DNA from 2 places in the Enterococcus infantis genome. Region 1 is predicted to be linked to the other one. Evidence: a T-box and tRNA genes for the amino acid it is inferred to sense, from the RefSeq annotation. Region 1 holds a T-box; the other holds one or more tRNA genes.
What was found. The T-box of region 1 lies ahead of tyrS (tyrosine--tRNA ligase). A T-box ahead of a tRNA ligase gene usually reads a tRNA of that ligase, here a tRNA-Tyr.
Positions count from the first base shown of each region.

Region 2: it encodes a tRNA-Tyr, which carries the amino acid that the T-box ahead of tyrS (tyrosine--tRNA ligase) is inferred to sense. The anticodon was not compared.

Region 1 is NZ_JBMHFB010000003.1:42,902-52,953, forward strand. Features, by position in the region: gene yaaA (S4 domain-containing protein YaaA) at 1-180, shown strand, start outside; gene recF (DNA replication/repair protein RecF) at 167-1,303, shown strand; gene gyrB (DNA topoisomerase (ATP-hydrolyzing) subunit B) at 1,473-3,422, shown strand; gene gyrA (DNA gyrase subunit A) at 3,439-5,919, shown strand; T-box leader at 6,561-6,795, shown strand; gene tyrS (tyrosine--tRNA ligase) at 6,858-8,069, shown strand; gene rpsF (30S ribosomal protein S6) at 8,352-8,651, shown strand; gene ssb (single-stranded DNA-binding protein) at 8,711-9,268, shown strand; gene rpsR (30S ribosomal protein S18) at 9,296-9,532, shown strand; gene ACOMA8_RS04310 (DHH family phosphoesterase) at 9,792-10,052, shown strand, end outside.
Region 2 is NZ_JBMHFB010000006.1:176,594-186,645, reverse strand. Features, by position in the region: gene ACOMA8_RS09025 (heavy metal translocating P-type ATPase) at 1-1,030, opposite strand, end outside; gene ACOMA8_RS09020 (heavy metal translocating P-type ATPase) at 1,119-3,320, opposite strand; gene copZ (copper chaperone CopZ) at 3,320-3,529, opposite strand; gene ACOMA8_RS09010 (CopY/TcrY family copper transport repressor) at 3,552-4,028, opposite strand; gene ACOMA8_RS09005 (aldose epimerase family protein) at 4,154-5,143, opposite strand; tRNA gene ACOMA8_RS09000 (tRNA-Gln) at 5,347-5,418, opposite strand; tRNA gene ACOMA8_RS08995 (tRNA-Tyr) at 5,424-5,507, opposite strand; gene ACOMA8_RS08990 (DUF2969 domain-containing protein) at 5,639-5,872, opposite strand; gene ACOMA8_RS08985 (NUDIX domain-containing protein) at 6,041-6,520, opposite strand; gene ACOMA8_RS08980 (DUF2785 domain-containing protein) at 6,586-7,386, opposite strand; gene ACOMA8_RS08975 (helix-turn-helix domain-containing protein) at 7,500-8,321, opposite strand; gene ACOMA8_RS08970 (CBS domain-containing protein) at 8,582-9,226, opposite strand; gene ACOMA8_RS08965 (ABC transporter ATP-binding protein) at 9,230-9,931, opposite strand; gene ACOMA8_RS08960 (ABC transporter ATP-binding protein) at 9,931-10,052, opposite strand, start outside.

The DNA.
Region 1 (10,052 bases):
GTTAATGTCATCTCCAGTGGCGGACAAGCCAAATGGTATTTGGCAGAGACAACTGTGATGGTAGACGGTGAGCCGGAAAATCGCCGTGGCCGCAAGCTGTACCCGGGGATGATGATCGAGATACCTGATGAAGGTACTTTTTTTATGGCGAAAAAGGATCCCGACGATGCGGCTGAATGACCTCTACCTGCGGAATTTCCGCAATTACGAGGAGCTGTCTTTGACCTTCGACAAAAATATCACGATTTTTCTTGGAGAAAATGCGCAGGGAAAGACCAATGTTCTGGAAAGCATCTATGTGTTGGCCATGACCCGCAGCCACCGCACCACCAACGAGCAAGAGCTGATTCGTTTTGATCAAGATCATGCTTATCTCAAAGGGGACCTGACCAAGCGGGGAGCCACTGTGCCGTTGGAGATTACCCTTACTAAAAAAGGCCGCAAGACGAAGGTGAACCACATCGAGCAAAAAAAGCTTTCCAGCTATGTGGGTCAGATGAACGTAATCTTGTTTGCGCCGGAGGATCTTTCTCTGGTGAAGGGTACTCCTCAAATCCGGCGAAAGTTCTTAGACATGGAGATTGGCCAGATTGATCCCATCTATCTGTATGATCTGGTGCAGTACCAAGGGGTTTTAAAGCAGCGCAATCAATACCTCAAGCAGACTGCCGGTGATAAAAAGCCGGATCCTGTTTATCTGGAAATCCTTGATGAGCAGTTGGTGTCCTTTGGAGCCAAGGTTTTGTTTGCCCGTCAGCGTTTTGTAAAACGGCTGGAATACTGGGCCAATGCTCTTCACCAAAAGATTAGCCGGGAAAAGGAGCATTTGACGCTGAAATATGTGTCTTCCATTGCCTTTGACGAGGCAGCTGATCTAGCGGCTATCAGTGACGCATTCACAGCCGCACTGCTGAAAAGTCGTGAGAAGGAACGTTTTCGGATGAGTACACAGGTGGGGCCGCACCGAGATGACCTCAGTTTTGCTATCAATGGCAAGGATGTTCAGACCTATGGTTCCCAAGGGCAGCAGCGAACCACCGCATTGAGTGTCAAACTGGCAGAGATTGATCTGATGAAAGAAGAGACAGGGGAATTTCCCATTTTGCTTTTAGATGACGTGATGAGCGAATTGGATGATTCTCGTCAGCTTCATCTTTTGGAAACCATCGAAGGTAAAGTTCAGACCTTTTTAACCACTACCACCTTGGAGCATGTCAAAAATAAGATGACGGTAGAACCCGCCATCTATTATGTAACACAAGGACATATCACCAAAGAAGCAGCTTCAACGGATCAGCTATAGATCCCTTTTTATTTAGATAAATCGACTTTAGTGGCAGGCAACAGCCGTTAAAGTTTTCCCTGATCTTGCAGCAAGCTGGCAGTTTTGTAAAAAATGAACGGGATTGCCCGCCGCTGGACCATTTTTGTGTCTCGCCGCTGCGTTTCAGACAGAAAGGAGCTTTTCGTTAATGACAGAAGAAGAAAAGAACAAACAGGAACTTGCCAAGGCTTATGATGCCAGCCAGATCCAGGTCTTAGAAGGCTTGGAAGCGGTGCGTAAACGTCCTGGTATGTATATTGGTTCCACTAGCGGCGAAGGTCTCCATCACTTGGTTTGGGAAATTGTCGACAACTCGATTGATGAAGCGTTGGCCGGCTTTGCTACCAAGATTGAAGTTATTGTGGAGCCAGACAATAGTATCACCGTCGTGGATGACGGCCGAGGAATTCCCGTGGACATCCAAGCCAAAACGGGGCGGCCAGCTGTTGAAACAGTGTTTACCGTTTTACATGCCGGCGGTAAATTTGGCGGTGGCGGATACAAAGTTTCCGGGGGGCTGCATGGGGTGGGTTCATCCGTTGTTAACGCCCTTTCCACTAGTTTGGACGTCAAAGTTTATAAAGATGGCAAAATCTATTACCAAGAATACCGTCGTGGGGCAGTTGTAGATGATTTGAAAGTCGTCGGTGAGACAGAACTTCACGGAACCACCGTTCACTTTATTCCCGATCCGGAAATCTTTACTGAAACCGTGGAATTTAACTTCGATAAATTATCAACTCGGGTGCGGGAGCTGGCCTTTTTGAATCGCGGTTTGCGCATTTCGATTGAAGATCGGCGCAGCGAAGAACCAGTCCTGAGAGAATATCATTACGAAGGCGGAATCAAGAGCTACGTTGAGCATTTGAATAAAGGTAAAGACGTACTCTTTCCTGAACCAATCTATCTGGAAGATGAGCAGCAAGATATCGCTGTGGAAGTATCCATGCAATATACCAACAGCTACCACACCAATATTTTGAGCTTTGCTAACAATATCCATACCTATGAAGGCGGAACCCATGAATCCGGCTTTAAAACAGCTCTGACCCGGGTAATCAACGACTACGCCCGACGCCAAAAGCTGATGAAAGAAAATGACGAGAACCTCTCCGGTGAAGATGTGCGGGAAGGCCTGACAGCAGTTATTTCAATCAAACACCCAGATCCGCAGTTTGAGGGACAAACGAAGACTAAACTAGGAAATTCGGAAGTCCGGACAGTCGTCGATCGTCTGTTTTCAGAACACTTTATGAAATTCTTGATGGAAAATCCAACAGTCGGTCGTCAAATTATCGACAAAGGAATCATCGCTTCAAAAGCTCGGATGGCCGCAAAACGTGCCCGTGAGATGACTCGGCGTAAGGGAACACTGGAGATCAGCAATCTGCCAGGGAAATTAGCGGACTGTTCTTCAAACGATCCAGAAAAATGCGAATTGTTTATCGTCGAAGGAGATTCAGCCGGTGGTTCTGCTAAGCAAGGACGTAACCGCGAATTTCAAGCAATCCTGCCAATCCGCGGGAAGATTTTGAACGTAGAAAAAGCGAGCATGGACAAGATTTTGGCCAACGAAGAAATCCGTTCCTTGTTTACTGCGATGGGAACGGGCTTCGGTGCTGATTTTGATGTTTCGAAAGCTCGTTATCATAAACTGGTTATCATGACCGATGCCGATGTCGATGGTGCCCATATTCGAACCCTACTTTTGACCCTGTTTTATCGTTATATGCGTCCTATCGTAGAAGCCGGTTACGTTTATATCGCTCAGCCGCCTTTGTATGGGGTGAAACAAGGGAAAAATATCACTTATGTCCAACCCGGCAAAGATGCAGAAGAACGCCTGCAAGCAACTATTGATGCACTGCCAGCCACACCGAAGCCAAGCATTCAGCGTTATAAAGGGCTGGGGGAAATGGACGATCATCAATTGTGGGAAACAACGATGGATCCAGAGAATCGCCTGATGCTGCGGGTATCTGTTGAAGATGCAATCGAAGCCGACCAGGTTTTTGAAATGTTGATGGGCGACCGAGTGGAACCACGTCGAAACTTTATCGAAGAAAATGCACATTACGTCAAGAATCTAGACATTTAAGGAGGGAGAATGAACTGTGGAAGATCATAAAGAAAATATCCAAAACGTCAACCTGACCAGTGAAATGAAGACCTCCTTCATCGATTATGCGATGAGTGTCATCGTGGCGCGGGCCTTGCCAGATGTGCGTGACGGATTGAAGCCGGTTCACCGCCGGATTTTATACGGAATGAACGAATTGGGTGTAACGCCGGACAAGCCTCATAAAAAATCAGCCCGGATTGTCGGGGATGTCATGGGTAAGTATCACCCCCACGGCGACAGTGCCATCTATGAGTCAATGGTGCGGATGGCGCAACCCTTCAGCTACCGCTATATGCTAGTAGACGGCCACGGGAACTTTGGTTCAGTGGATGGTGACGGGGCTGCTGCGATGCGGTATACCGAAGCCCGTATGAGTAAACTGGCAATGGAAATGTTGCGAGACATCAATAAAAATACGGTTGATTTCATCAGTAACTATGATGATTCCGAAAAAGAACCGGAAGTTTTGCCGGCTCGTTTCCCGAACCTGTTGGTAAACGGAACTACCGGGATCGCCGTCGGTATGGCTACCAATATTCCACCCCATAACTTAAGAGAAGTTACAGCTGCTATTGAATTGCTGATGGACGATCCTGAGGTAACCACCAATGAGTTGATGGAAGTCTTGCCTGGGCCGGACTTTCCTACTGGCGGTTTAGTCATGGGTAAATCCGGTATCCGCCGAGCGTACGAAACTGGTAAGGGATCGATTACTGTTCGGGCAAAAGTGGAAATCACGGAGATGCCTAACGGAAAAGAGCGAATTTTAGTCACCGAACTGCCTTATATGGTGAATAAAGCCAAGTTGATCGAACGCATTTCTGAGCTGCACCGGGACAAGCGGATCGAAGGAATCACTGATTTGCGGGATGAATCATCTCGGGAAGGTATGCGGATTGTTATCGATGTCCGAAGAGACGTTAGCGCTTCTGTTATTTTAAATAACTTGTATAAAATGACTGCACTGCAGACTTCTTTTGGCTTCAATATGTTGGCCATCGAAAAAGGTGTACCGAAGATTCTCAGCTTGAAAGAAATCCTCGTAAACTACGTCGAGCACCAAGAAGAAGTCATCACTCGCCGGACGCAATTTGACAAAGACAAGGCCGAAGCACGGGCCCACATTTTGGAAGGTCTGCGGATTGCTTTGGATCACATTGATGAAATTATTGCCATCATTCGCGGATCCAAAACCGATGACGAAGCTAAAAATACTATGATGGAACGCTTCAAACTCTCCGATCGTCAGGCACAAGCCATTTTGGATATGCGTTTGCGCCGTCTGACCGGTTTGGAACGAGACAAGATTGAAGCGGAATATCAGGAATTACTGAAACTCATTGAAGACTTGAAAGATATTTTGGCTCGTCCAGAACGGGTACGAGAAATCATCATTACCGAACTGAAAGACGTTGCTAATCGCTTTGGTGACAATCGTCGGACAGAACTTCTGGTAGGCGAAGTATTGAGTTTGGAAGATGAAGATTTGATTGAAGAAGACGAAGTAGTTATCACATTGACCAACAACGGCTATATCAAACGCGTAGCCAACAGCGAGTTTCGTGCGCAACGCCGCGGTGGCCGAGGCGTTCAGGGGATGGGGGTCCACGATGAAGACTTCGTGAAGACACTGGTATCTTGCTCGACCCACGATACACTTCTCTTCTTTACCAATATGGGGAAAGTCTACAAAGCAAAAGGTTACGAGATTCCTGAATATGGCCGTGCTGCCAAAGGAATTCCAGTCATTAATTTGCTGGGGATTGATTCCAACGAGAAGATCCAAACGATTATCGCTGTCAATGGCGGCCCAGAATCCGGTCGTTACCTCTTCTTCACCACTCGATTAGGAATTGTCAAACGGACGTCAGTCGATGCCTTTTCTAACATTCGCAGCAACGGTTTGATCGCAATCGGACTTAAAGAGGGCGACGAACTGGTCAGCGTTCTGGAAACAGCTGGTGATTCTACAATCATCATCGGGACCCACAGCGGCTATTCTGTGACCTTTAAAGAAGAAGTTGTTCGAGATATGGGTCGAACGGCAGCCGGTGTGCGAGGAATCCGCCTTCGTGACGAAGATTATGTAGTCGGTGTTGCCACCTTGAGTGACGACAAAGAAGTATTAGTAATTACCGAAAATGGCTACGGTAAACGTACTTCCGGAGCGGAATATCCGATCAAGGGCCGTGGTGGTAAAGGGATCAAAACTGCCAATATCACTGCTAAAAACGGTCCATTGGCGGGCTTAACGACGGTGGACGGCACGGAAGACATCATGGTCATCACTGACAAAGGTGTCATTATCCGCTTCAACGTGGAAGGTGTCTCACAAACTGGTCGAGCAACGCTGGGTGTTCGCTTAATGCGGATGGAAGACGATGCAAAAGTCGTTACCATGGCAGTTATCGAACCAGAAGAAGCCGAAGAACAAGAAACTGAAGCAATTGAAACACCCGAACAAGACGTATAAGAATCATTACGGGAGCTATGACAAAAGTCTAGTCACCATCTTGTAAAGGGAAAATAAAAAACGTGAGCTACAAGCAAAAGAGAAGGCATTTCCACTAAAAATGGTGGAAGTGCCTTCTTTTTTCGCTGCTGAAAATTTCAAACACAGACTAACAGGGATGAAATCAAGGGCAGTCTGTGCTTCTCCTATACGCAGGACAATGTTGCCTCTAAAGACTAGGGAACTATTTACTAACATAGATTCTCTTACTTAGTTGTTGAAACCTGCGGCGTTTATCATCTAGAAATGATTGAGGTCACAAGCTCCTTTTTGGGAAGCTGAACAGACCAGCTTGCAGCTAAGCCTAGACAAGATTGGACAGTTTTAGCTGTGGAAAACTTAACGGTAAAAAAACTGGCTGAAGGCGACGATTGACGATTGTTGAAAAGTAAAGAAGGCTGTTCTAAAAGTTTTCCACAGTGGATAAGTTTTAGCAGCGGAAGTCTTTTTCGCCAGCTCGTTCAAATTGGCCCCAGTTGTGTGCTTAGAAGCTGGCGATTTGTTGTTTTACGAGCAGGTATGGAGGGGATTCTTCTGGGGAATGATGGTTGTTTGATTGACAGCTCCGTGTTTTCCGTTGTAGAATAGCTTTAATTTAAGAGGTAGAAGCGATGAGGGAAACGAGTACCTTTGCAGATGTTCTTCAGAGAGTAGCCGGGTGGTGAGAGGCGCGGACACAGCAGATGGGAATACAGTCCTGAGCTGCCGGTGGAATCAAGTAGACCGGATCGGAGTTGCATCCGTTAACAATGCACAAGTATGTTGGTACTTGGTTGAGGAGTCTTTTGCGTAAGCAGGACTCGAAAAAAGGTGGTAACGCGTGTAAACGTCCTTTGGCTATATAGCCAGAGGGCGTTTTTTTTGACGATAACAACAAGAAGAAAGGATGAAGTGAGTTTATGAAGTACACAATTGACCAGCAGCTAGCAATCATTAAAAAAGGTGCCGCTGAAATCGTCTCAGAAGATGAGTTACGAAAAAAATTGTTAAAATCTGCCGGTGAAAATAAGCCGTTGGTGATCAAATTAGGGCTGGATCCCACGGCGCCGGATATTCACTTAGGCCACGCCGTAGTCTTACGCAAAATTAAGCAGATGCAGGATCTCGGACATCAGGCAGTGATCATTATCGGGGATTTTACCGGTAAAATCGGGGATCCCTCTGGTCGCAGCAAAGGGCGGAATCAGCTTTCAGAAGAGCAAGTCAAACAAAATGCCAAGACCTATGTAGCACAGCTAACACAGATTCTAGATCCTGAAAAAACTGCGGTACGATTCAATAGTGAGTGGCTATCGCAACTGGATTTTAGTGACACGTTGGCCTTGGCACAGACGATTTCCGTAGCTCGAATGCTGGAGCGGGATGATTTTGCCCGCCGCTACCAAAATCAAATCCCCATCGGTCTACATGAATTCTTTTACCCCTTGATGCAAGCGTATGATTCACTAGCTATTGAAGCAGATATCGAGATTGGCGGAACGGATCAGACATTCAATCTCTTAATGGGACGGCACCTACAAAAACATTTTGATAAAGAAAAGCAGGTAACCATTTTTATGCCTTTACTAGAAGGGCTGGATGGTGTTGAAAAGATGAGTAAATCATTGGGAAATTACATCGGGGTAGCTGAGGCGCCGTTTGTCATGTTCAAAAAGGTGATGGAAGTTCCGGATTCATTGCTGCTTAAATACTTTTTGTTAGCTACAGATCTGCTGCCTTCAGAAATAACAGCATTACAAGAACGGCTGGAGACAGGGGAAAATCCACGGGATATCAAGTTGATCTTAGCTACTGAAATCACCGGGTTGTACCACGGAAAAGACGTCGCACTACAAGCAAAGCAGGAGTTCATTACCGTTTTCCAAAGAGACGGGATTCCTGAAACTATGCCGGAAGTAAGTCTTGGGGAAATTAGCAGCCTGACTGGGCTGGCTTCGTTGCTGGTAGAAGCAGGAGAGCTCACCAGCCGGAGTGCGTTTCGTCGACTAGTGGAGCAAGGCGGCGTGCAGTTGAATGGCGCCAAGCTTTCTATAGCACTTTTTGAAGAAACACAAGTTACTCCCAGTGATATCATACGTCTAGGTAAAAAGCGGTTTATTCGTCTGATCTGAGCGCTCTCTTTTTATGTATTGTCTCTGATTAAAGCCAATGACAATTGAAAGCTTTCTCAGCGGAAATTCTACTTTGTTTGCGTAATTGTTGTTGGAGGAGTCGGGATGGTTGACCGCCCTCCTGTCAAATATTTGGAAGCTTTTATTCTAGAAGTAAGCAATAAAAAGCTTGATTTATGGGATGATTTCCTGTATACTTTTACTTTGTGAGTAGTCTGAAAAGACAGCTCTCTCTGCTCTCAGACAAGCTGAGGGCCAAAGTCCATAGGGAGGTGAAAATCAATGGAAAACACGAAATATGAAGTTATGTACATCATTCGTCCAAACATTGATGAGGAAGCAAAAGCTGCTTTGATCGAACGTTTCGATGCAATCTTGAAAGACAACGGTGCTGAAGTCGTTGAATCAAAAGATTGGGAAAAGCGCCGCTTAGCGTATGAAATGAACGGATTCCGTGAAGGTATCTACCACATCGTCAAAGTTACTTCTCCATCAACTGCTGCTGCGATCAATGAATTTGACCGTTTGGCAAAAATCAACGACGATATTCTTCGTCACATGATTATCAAGGAAGAAGCATAATTCATCCGAAATGTTTCACGTGAAACATTTTTGACGATGAGGAGAGGAGCGTGAACCTTTTGATTAACAATGTCGTCTTAGTCGGTCGTCTGACCAAAGATCCCGATTTGCGATTTACTGGTAATGGAGCTGCAGTAGCAACCTTCACATTAGCCGTCAATCGTAATTTCACCAACCAAAACGGTGATCGGGAAGCTGATTTCATCAACTGCGTGATTTGGCGTAAACCTGCAGAAACACTGGCAAATTATGCTAAAAAAGGTACCTTGCTAGGCGTGACTGGGCGGATCCAAACGCGTAATTATGAAAATCAACAAGGTCAACGTGTGTATGTCACTGAAGTAGTAGCCGATAACTTCCAATTGTTGGAGTCTCGTCAACAATCCGAGCAGCGTCAACAACCTGGTAGCGGTTATAATAACAACAGCAGTGCTGGTAACTTTGGTTCTTCCAACAGTTACAATAGCGGACAAAACACTGGCAACTCATTCGAACAAAATCAAAACCAATCTTCTCAACCATTCAACGGGATGCCGAATTTCGATCGGGATACTGCTGATCCATTCAGCAATTCTGGAACGTCTATCGACATTTCCGACGATGATCTACCATTTTAACAGGTAAATTGACAGGAGGGAATTTAAATGGCACAACAACGTAGAGGCGGACGTAAACGTCGTAAAGTTGACTATATCGCAGCTAACCATATCGAATATATCGATTACAAAGATATTGAATTGCTTAAACGCTTTATCAGTGAACGTGGGAAAATTTTGCCACGTCGTGTAACTGGTACCGGTGCGAAAAATCAACGTAAATTGACTATCGCTATCAAACGGGCTCGTATCATGGGTCTGTTGCCGTTCGTAGGCGAAGAATAAGATGTAATCAAGCTTTCGATGTTCTGTACTTGCAGTTCATCGAAAGCTTTTTTGTTGTATACTAATTAATAAATGTTTCACGTGAAACACTCACTGGCAGCTAATTTGGAATGTAAGGTAGTCGAAACAGCGCTGTATCGCTAAAATTCAGCTGTTATGATAAAATAAAGTGTCGGACGTATAGCCTGACTGGATGATAATAAAGTGAAGTGAGTATCCGAAAATTTCCGGAGACTTTTTGTTGGGAAAGGAGTATGGGATGAATCAGAAACGTTTTGTTCAAATACTGGTCTTGATGACATTGATCCAGGTCCTGTGTATCCTGTTGATCCCGTGGCGTTGGTTGTTGGTTTTATTAGCAGTGATTGCTGCTTTTTGTATTTATGGTTTATATCGAGAGGTACGACGTTTTTTACAGATGAGCGAGAAAGAGCGAATCAATCAGGCGGCTGATCTGGCAGAGACGAATTCAGAGTATCTTTCAAAACTGGCACCCTATCCACTGTATATGTATGACGAG
Region 2 (10,052 bases), on a different contig from region 1:
CCAACTTAGACTTTTCTGATTGGGCACGGCGGACCATTTCCATCACTTTTGCCAAATAGCCGTTTTCACCAGTGCCTGTCACTTTGATTCGAATCGTGCCATTGCCGTTCACCGAGCCGCCAATGACGTTATCGCCCACCTGCTTTTTGACCCCACGGGATTCGCCGGTCACAGCAGATTCGTCTACGGTACTTTCACCGTCTTCGATGACACCATCCGTTGGCATTTTGTCGCCGGCACGGACGATTAGACGATCCCCCTCATTAACAGCTTGCAAGGAAATTTTTTCTTCCCCGCCATCAGCAGTGATGCGCGTCACGCTATCCGGCAACAATTCCGCCAGTTTTTGTACCGCATTGCTGGCATTAGAAATGGCATTCATCTCCACCCAATGCCCTAAAAGCATAATGACAATCAGTGTCGCCAATTCCCAGAAAAAGTCCATGACGTGCTCGCCATGAAGAAAATGGTTAGCAATAAAAGCATAGATACTGTAAACGTACGAAACGGAAATCCCCATTGCAACCAGCGTCATCATGGCAGGACTCTTTTGTTTCAACTCCATCTTGGCACCACTCAAAAACGGCTGCCCTCCATAGAAGAAGAGGACTGTCGCCAAGATCAAAACAATCCAATCCGAACCTGGGAAGGTAAATTGAAATGGCAGTTTAATTCCCATCATCGGAGACAATACAATAATCGGAATCGCCAGCACCAGGGAAAGCCAAAACTTCTGCTTAAAGTTTCCCATATGCATGGAATGATCCATCCCCCCCATGTCGTGGCCCATGTGACTCATATCATGGCCCATCATTTGATGATCCATCCCACTCATATCTTGATGATTCATCTGACTGTGATCCATTTCACTCATATCTTGGTGATTCATTTGATTGTGATCCATCTGACTATGATCCATCTGACTATGATCCATCTTGGACATCTCTTGATGGTTCATTTGAGAATCCCGTGAGTCATTTCCTAATGGATTTTGTTTTTTACTATCGGACATTTTATTCACACCCTTCATTTAGATAACTTCCTTTATCCAATCGTATCATTTAAGTAAAAAAAATTCATTTTGTGAGCATTTCTCCCACAAAATGAATTTTTCAACATCAAAGTTTCTTGCGATTCAAGCTGAGAGAATTCAACAATACGCTGACTGAACTGAAAGCCATTGCACCACCCGCAACAATCGGATTCAAAAAGCCTAACGCGGCAAAAGGAATACCAATGGTGTTGTAGATAAAGGCCCAGAACAAGTTCTGTTTGATTTTACGAATCGTCGCCTGCGACAGCTCGATCATCTTGCCAACATAAGTCAAATCACTGTGAATCAAGGTAACATCCGCGGTTTCCATGGCGATATCCGTGCCATTTCCCATAGCAATTCCGATATCCGCCAGAGCCAAGGCAGGTGCATCATTGATTCCATCCCCCACCATGCCGACGACTTCACCTTTTGCTTTCAACAGTGCCACTTTTTCCGATTTGTCTTCAGGTAGAACTTCCGCAAAAATATGGCCTGTTGGAATTCCTACTTGTTTGCCAATATATTGCGCTGCTTTGGCATTGTCACCGGTCAACATGTAGACTGCAACACCGGACTGCTGCAACTGAGCAATAGCTGCTTTTGAGGTCTCTTTAATCTGATCAGCAACAGCAATGGCCCCCAAGACACTGTGCTCATCCGCTAAAAGCATCAGTGTTTTGCCTTCTTCTGCCCAACGACTGATTGCCCCATCATAAGCTGAAATTTCTGCAGCATCTTTCACAAAATTCCGTGTACCTAAGCGATAGTTCACACCTGCAACCTGTCCAGTGATCCCAAAACCAGGAACTGCCGCAAAATTGCCGACTTCTTGTAAAGCGGTCCCCTGTTCCTCAGCATACGCGATAATCGCCTGTGCCAATGGGTGCTCTGACTGATTTTCCAAGCTGGCAATTACTCCCAGAAGATGGGGATCACTCAGCTGTAAATCAGTCACGACTGGTTTTCCGACAGTGATGGTACCGGTTTTATCCAAAATGACACTGGAAATATGTGAAGCCGTCTCCAGCGCCTGACCACCTTTGATCAGGATACCGTTTTTGGCACCAAGCCCAGTCCCTACCATGATGGCTGTGGGAGTAGCCAATCCAAGGGCACAAGGACAAGCAATAACCAAAACTGCCACACTGTGAATCAATGCCACCTGCCAATTCCCGACAATCAAACCGGTAGCTATCAGTGTCACAAGAGCTGCAATCAACACTACTGGTACAAAAATTCCGGAAATCTTGTCGGCAATTTGTTGGATAGGAGCTTTTGATCCTTGCGCATCCTCTACCATGCGAATAATCCGGGCCAGCACGGTTTCGTTACCGACCTTCAGCGCCTTGATCTTGATTGTACCCGTTGTATTTACCGTACCGCCGAAAATCGTATCACCGACACTTTTTTCAACAGGTAAGCTCTCTCCTGTCAGCATACTTTCGTCGACAGATGTTCGACCATCAAGAATCGCAGCATCTACTGGAATTTGTTCTCCGGGCCGCACGAGTAGCTGCATGCCAACGGTAACTTGTTCTAATGGCAGCTCAACACTGCTGCCATCCGCCTGCAAAACGCTGGCAGTTTTTGCCTGGAGCCCCATCAATTGCTTGATTGCATTAGAAGTTTTCGTCTTAGCCAAAGTCTCCAAGTATTTTCCCAACAGAATCAAAGTAATAATCATGCCGCTGGATTCAAAATAAAGTTCATGGGGTTTACCAGCAAAAAAGCCATTGTAGACACTCAACAGATAGGCCGCCGTGGTCCCCATTGCCACTAGCACATCCATGTTTGGTGCTTTGGTTTTAATCGCGTGATAGGCACCCTTATAAAAGCGCATCCCCACCACAAACTGAATCGGTGTCACCAACACCAGCTGTACCCATGGTTCATGAAAGAACATAACCAGTGGCTGATGAACACCTGCCATCATCAGCAGCATAGCAATCATCAATGGAGCTACCAAAATAGCACTGACAATCAAATCCCGCTTCATATTCCGTAAATGGCGGGCTTTTTCTTCTGCCACTTGCTTCTGATGGTTTTCATCGTCCAAGATGGCCCCATAGCCGATTTGCTCCACACAAGCAATCAGCTCCTCAGCCGTCAAATCGGTATAAGAAACAGTTGCTTTTTCTGTCGCCAGATTGACATTCGCAGAAAGAACCCCCGGCTGTTGATTCAGTTCCTTTTCTACACGGGCTGAACAGTTGGCGCAAGTCATGCCGGTAATCACAAAGCTCTGTGTTTGCGTTTCTTCACCTGCTGTCTGTGCCTGAGTCATCAGATCACCTCAGCAGGATAGCCGGCTTCTGTGACTTTTGTCGCGATTTGAGCTGCAGAAACCTGGCTATCATCAAATTTGACGACGCCGTTTTCTTTTTTTAAATTGATTTTCACTTTTTGGATTCCCGGCAATTCATTGATGCCGTTTTCTACTCGAGCTACACAGTGTTGGCAGCTCATGCCTTTGATTGAAAATGTTTGTTTCATAATAAATTCCTCCATTTTATGATTATGATTTCATATTCGAGCTTGTTGTTTGGTGTTCCCGACACTCACATTGTCCTGGAACACAGTTGCAGTGGATCACGGCTGCCGGTGTTTTTTCAGCCAACGCTTCTTGGATCATTGCGATGTCTGCTGCCGTAAGTTCTGCTTCTTGGACCAAGTCGGCGATCGTCATACCGACTTTTTTCGCACAGATGTGGGCGAAGAGATTTTCAGTGGCACTTTTCATCGTTGCTTCTTCCCCGACTGTTGGAAAATAAATGTACTTCTTCCCACAAGGCTCAGTGCGGACCGCATCTTTTTTCACTAAGCGTCCCAAAAGCGTTTTGACTGTTGCCAGCTTCCAATCCATCGTTTGTCCCAGAATATCAGCGATTTGCTGGGCATCTGCTTGACCCAATGTCCACAAGACTCGCATCACTTCCCACTCTGAATCCGAGATTTTCACTGCCTCAACTGTCGTATCGATCGTCTTTTCCATGTCGCACCCCCTTTGTTTACAAACGTAATCGCTCCTTACACAAATGAGCTTACACTTGTAATCGATAAAGGTCAATAAAAAAAGAGCAGAAAAATAAAATTTTTTTCTGCTCCCTCTGAGAATCATCAGAATTTCAATTTAAACCGGCTTTCAGCCAAGAAAGGTTTACCCGGCTCCAACAAGATACTGCCAAATTGTGGGTAAGCTTCTGTCCCAGGGATGGACTGGGGTTCGATAGCCACAGCCGCATGTTGTGACATCACCCCATTCTTAAAGGCCAGGCCGGCTTCGGCATCACGAGTTGTATAAATGACAACTGCAGGTTCTGTCGTTTGTAATTCCAGCGCAATCTTGCCATCCGGTGCCGTCAACGTCAAAACAACACCGTCATTGTCATCAAAAACAAATGAGTCATCCAACAAGGTCTCCCCGATTTTTCTACCAGCCAAAAAGTCAAATTTTGTGTCAGCTACTGCTAATAGATTTCCTGTCGTTGTCACATCCTCATTGGTCTCCCCCACTTTGGAAGCGCGGATCTGCAAGGTATGCTCATCGATCGTATTTTCTGGGCTGCCGGTTAGATTGTAATAGCCATGGTTCGTCGGATTGAAGATGGTTGGCTTGTCCGTCTCTGCTTCAAATGTGAAGCGGTAGTCGTTTTCATCTGTCAAACGATAAGTGGCTTTCACTTTGACATTTCCAGGAAAACCGTGGGCCCCATCTGGATCAGTGAAAGTAAATACCACGCCCGCTTCCCCTGCTTCTTGAAATGGCGTAGCGTCAAATGTTTGCTTGTCATAACCTGCCAAGCCACCATGTAATGTATTGCCGGATTGACTGTCCTCGGTATGATAGGTTTCGCCATTCAGCTGAAAAGATGCGCCCGCCACTCGACCGGCGATTGGTCCAATCGTTGCATTGTAATAGGGATTTTCTTGATAACCTGCCAAATCTTTCGGGCCCACCAAGATATCGATTTCTTTGCCTTCTACCGGTACAATCAAATCCAATGCCCGGGCTCCGAAGGGACTAAGAGCCAATTTAATACCGTTTTTGTTTTCTACCAGATAATAATCTTGATAGGCATCATTGTGTAATGCTCGAACTGTTGCCATCTGTAGTTCCCACCTTTTTTCAATTATTGTAAGTCCTTACACTCATTTTCCAGTATAAGGCCTGCAAGAATAGTCGTCAAAGTTTTTTTAGTGATATTTACTTAATAATTTACTTGATTCCTTGTCTTAATCGAAGTCGCCATGGTTATTTATTGTTATGAACAGCACAAAAAAACTCTCTGCCATTAACAGAGAGTTTGCAACTGGGGTAGCTGGATTCGAACCAACGCATGAGGGAGTCAAAGTCCCTTGCCTTACCGCTTGGCTATACCCCAATAAATGGTGGAGGAGAGTGGATTCGAACCACTGAACCCGAAGGAACGGATTTACAGTCCGTCGCGTTTAGCCTCTTCGCTACTCCTCCATCTGAGCCGGTCGCATGTGTTATCTCAACCCGACTTCATTATGATACTAAAAACCTTTTTTGATTGCAAGTGTAAATTTCAATTTTTTTACAAGAAAGTCATTTTTTTATTCAAATAATTCCTTTGAGGTTCAATCATGCAGATTATGCTGCATCAAAATCGCTTCTACCGCCAACTCGACAGTCTTGTAAGCCCCCAAGTCCTCTTCTCCCAAGAACGCTTCATGCTCTTTAGGTCCTACTGTCATTACTTCACCGATCATTTTTTTGCCAATCAATAGTTGATTGACGGTATAGTCGGTACCTTTAATGGTGCGCTTGGTCTCTTCCACCCGCACTTCGATATCTTTGTTTTTCTTAGACATGGTCTTCACCTCGTACTGATAATCTGATAACCTCGCGACTTAATCGGCTATTGCCATTGATTCCGCCTAACTAGCTTACCACAGCCATCAAAAAAAAGCACGAGAATAACGCAACCAGGCCTTTCACTTGCAGAAAAACTTCATTGCGACTTTTTTTAAGGATTAGCCTTACATTTTTTGGTAAAGCTTTGGTAGCCGATAAGATTGAAAATAATCTAGAATTATCTTTTCGTGGCACGCAATTTCTAACGGTAGCTTTTCAAATGTAAACCAGTGAGCGGCATCCGTTTCTGAAGTTTCCTGCACTAGCTGTATATCGCCGGCATTTCCATAATAACTAATCACGACGTTGGAGCATTGATCCCCATTAGGATACCTATAGAAAAAGTCCGGTCCACCAAAAACTTGTACCAGCTCCAGACTATCTTCTTTCAATTGAACTCCTGTTTCTTCGCGTAATTCACGTATCGCAGCACTACGAGGATCTTCATTGATTTCAATCGAGCCCACAGGTAATCCCCAATAGTTATTGTCTTTGCGATGAATCAACAGCACCTCTTTTTGAGAATTGACAAGAATCACCGAGACACCGGCAGTCACTACCACTCGATTGCCAATCACTTTGCGCAGTTCCATCAAATAACCCATCTGCTTTTTTCCTCCTCAAATCTCACTGATCACTTTCTCGGCAAATAACATAACTAGCTGCCAGACTACACGATCTGATACTTCTGATAAAATTGCTTCATGGCTGTCGTAATCTGTGCCTGTGTCACAGGAAAATTCAAGTCCTGACAGACCAACTCAAAAGAAAGGCACATGCAAAACTTGGTGTAGCAGAGATTAAAGTCGTTTTCTCTGGATTCAACGGCTGCCTGCAACACCTGTAGCCACTCCCCAGATTCCACATCTGTCAGTTGTCCACTGGTTAAAAGTGCAAGATAGGGTTTGACCATTCGATCCTCTTCACCAAACAGAAAATCCTCGACTTCCACCAATCCTCGTTTAAGTCCCTTCAATACCCCGACAATATCTTGTTTTTCAAATGCTGGAGACAATACCGCAGCTTGTAACAAATCGGCCCCATGAGCAAACGAATGAGCCCAACCATACTCAGAAACAAACCCGCGATTATCCTTTTCCTGTTGATAATAAAGAATGGCAGCCTCAATGATTTGCCGCTGTTCGGATGCATCTGGCCATCCATCTCGTTTTCGAAAGCGTAAAACCACTGCCAAAAAGAGACTGGTAAAGCTTCGAATAAACACGCCGTTGCCCTTCCTTTGATCAATGTCAGTGAACAACAGCTCATCATTCAAAACCTGAGCCAAAAGTTCCTTCCGAAGCGAAAGTGGGATTCGTCTTTCTTCAAACAAGCGACACCAGCCACTGTAAATGCCTTCGTCCCGAAGATCAGGATCTAAATCCCCGATATGAGACAGCATCCACTCTCCCCACTCTTTTGACAACATCTGATTGCTCGCTAAAAATTCTTTGAAACTGATGAGGTTCATATACGTACCCTCCTTCTGTGATCATTGTTGTTCTTACGAAAAATTCTCTTTCGCTTTCCTCAAAATTCCCGTCGTTTACGCTTTTCTTTACTGCTTTTCTTTACTGCTTTTCGCTATTCCGTTGGCAGTCGTTTCTTTTTACGCCACAGCTTGAGGATCTCTGTGGTTGAATGATTTTGATAAGAATGATAAAGGTGCTGTTTGGGATCTAACACTTTTAAGAGGCGCGCCAAATTTTCTGAGGCTTGCTTACTGATAGCCAGCATGTCATATCCCCCATCTGTTTTCCCATAGAAAAGCCCCGGTAAGTTTCCCTGTTTGAGTCTTGCCTCAAAGAAAGGAGCAATGACCAACACATCCATCGCTGAAAACGGCACGCCAATCAGTTTGCTTGTCTCGAGCCAGTCCACTGCTGTCGTTCGCCACAAACCGCTCTCAGTCATAAACAAATAGATGCCATTATCGTAGTCGAAAAGTTTTTGATAGCTGTGGGTCGCTTTTTTTGTCACTGCCTTGTCACTGGATAAATTACTGCTCACGCCCACTGGTACTGCTAGCAAAACTGTCTGCCACAAAATCTTTTCCGGCAAAAGTTTGGTGGCAATGGGTTCAAAAATTTCAGTTGCCAGAAAATCTTGCTGCTCTTGAGTAGGTGCCTGATCTCGACATAAAATTTTCCCGCTGTCTGCAACCAGCTCTTCTGTTTTCAAGTTGTTCAATGCCATGATACGTTCCTCCTGTAGCTGCAGCAGCTCGTCTAGAGAAAAGTCATAGAGCATCGCTAACTCTTTTAGCATTCCAACATCCGGTAAACTCTTATCCAGCTCCCATTTTGAAATACTTTGGCGAGAAATTCGCAGCTTTTCTGCAACCTCTAGTTGTGACCAGCCTCTTTGCTGCCGCAATGATTTTAGACGACTTCCTATCGTCAGCATCAGACTACCTCCTTTCGATGACAGATACCAAAAAATTCGTCGCACCAATTTGCTGCGCCAGCTTTTGTTGCCGCAACAGAGAGGTGCAGCCCTTGCTGATTGTCGGTTTTTCCTCAGCAGACACCCCGCAGGCGACGATTTTCTCCAGTTTAACTTATTGAGTTTACTCTTATTGTAGCAATCTTTTGTCGGGCACGAAACAAAAAACAGAAGCCTTCATTTTTTCGAAGTCTTCTGTCGTTTCCTTCAATATTTTAACCTCAGCCTTTGGTCAATACTACATCAATCACCAAATACCCGGCACCAGTGAGTAATTCCCGAATCTTTTCGGTATTGCGAGATTCGACTTGAATCTCGACAATGGTGGTCAGTTCCATGCGATTAACAACAATTGTCAATATGCTCAGATCATTGTCAGAAAGCAGCCGGGCAATATCTGCCAAAATTCCCTTGTGATCTTCAGTAATCTGTAGGCTGACACGAGCTCCGCCATCATTGTAGCCGGTGATTTTGAGAAAAGCATCAAAAATATCGTTATTGGTAATCATCCCCACCAACTGATCTTTCTCCAGCACAGGCAGAACCCCTACATTATTTTGACGCATGCGATAAATCGCATCTTCCAAAAGATCATCCGGTGCAATTGTTAGCACCTTTTTTTCCATAACGTCAGCCACCGTTGTTTTGTTTAGCAAATAGTTGGCTTCATAGACACTCAGGCTGGTCGCTTTTGAGGGCATGGCTTCTGCGATGATCCCCTCTGTAATCAACCCGACTAACTTATCGTTTTTCAAAACTGGCAGCCGGTGGATGTCGTTTTTTTTCATCAGATCTACCGCATCGAAAATCGGTGTTGTGGGACTGACGGCGATCACATTTTTAGTCATAAAATCACGTACGCTCATGGTTTACCCTCCTAAATAAGCTTTCTTGACTTCTTCAGATTCCAATAGCTCCTGTCCGGTACCAGAAAGCACGACTTTTCCTGTTTCTAACACATATCCGCGGTCAGCCACTGACAATGCCATTTTGGCATTTTGCTCGATCAACAAGATTGTTGTTCCTTGTTGATTGATTTCCTGAATAATAGAAAAAATTTCCTTGATGAAAATTGGTGCCAATCCCATCGATGGTTCATCCAACAATAATAGTTTGGGCTTAGACATGAGGGCCCGTCCCATGGCTAACATTTGTTGTTCGCCGCCGGACAATGTGGCTGCATCTTGATTTTTCCGCTCTTTCAAGACGGGAAATTTTTGGAATACCTGCTCGTAATCTGTCTTTATCTCCCCGTCTTTTCGCAGATACGCCCCCATCTCCAGGTTCTCCATCACCGATAGGCCGGAAAAAACATGCCTGCCTTCTGGGACTTGTGACAACCCGTTAGCTACAATTTTTTGCGGTGCTGTCTTGGTGATTTCATTGTCTTCAAAAGTAATCGATCCTTGTGAAGGTCGAATTAGTCCGGAAATTGTTCGCAGAATTGTTGTTTTGCCGGCACCATTCGCACCAATCAAGGTCACGATTTCACCTTGGTTGACTTCAAAGGAAACGTCGTGGACCGCCTGAATCATACCATAATGAACGGCTAGATTTTGAATTTTCAACATCACATCTCGCCTCCCAAATACGCCTCGATAACTCGAGAATTGTTTTTGATCTCATCTGGCGTCCCGTGAGCAATTAATTGCCCGTATTCCAAAACATAGATTCGTTGGCAAACTTCCATCA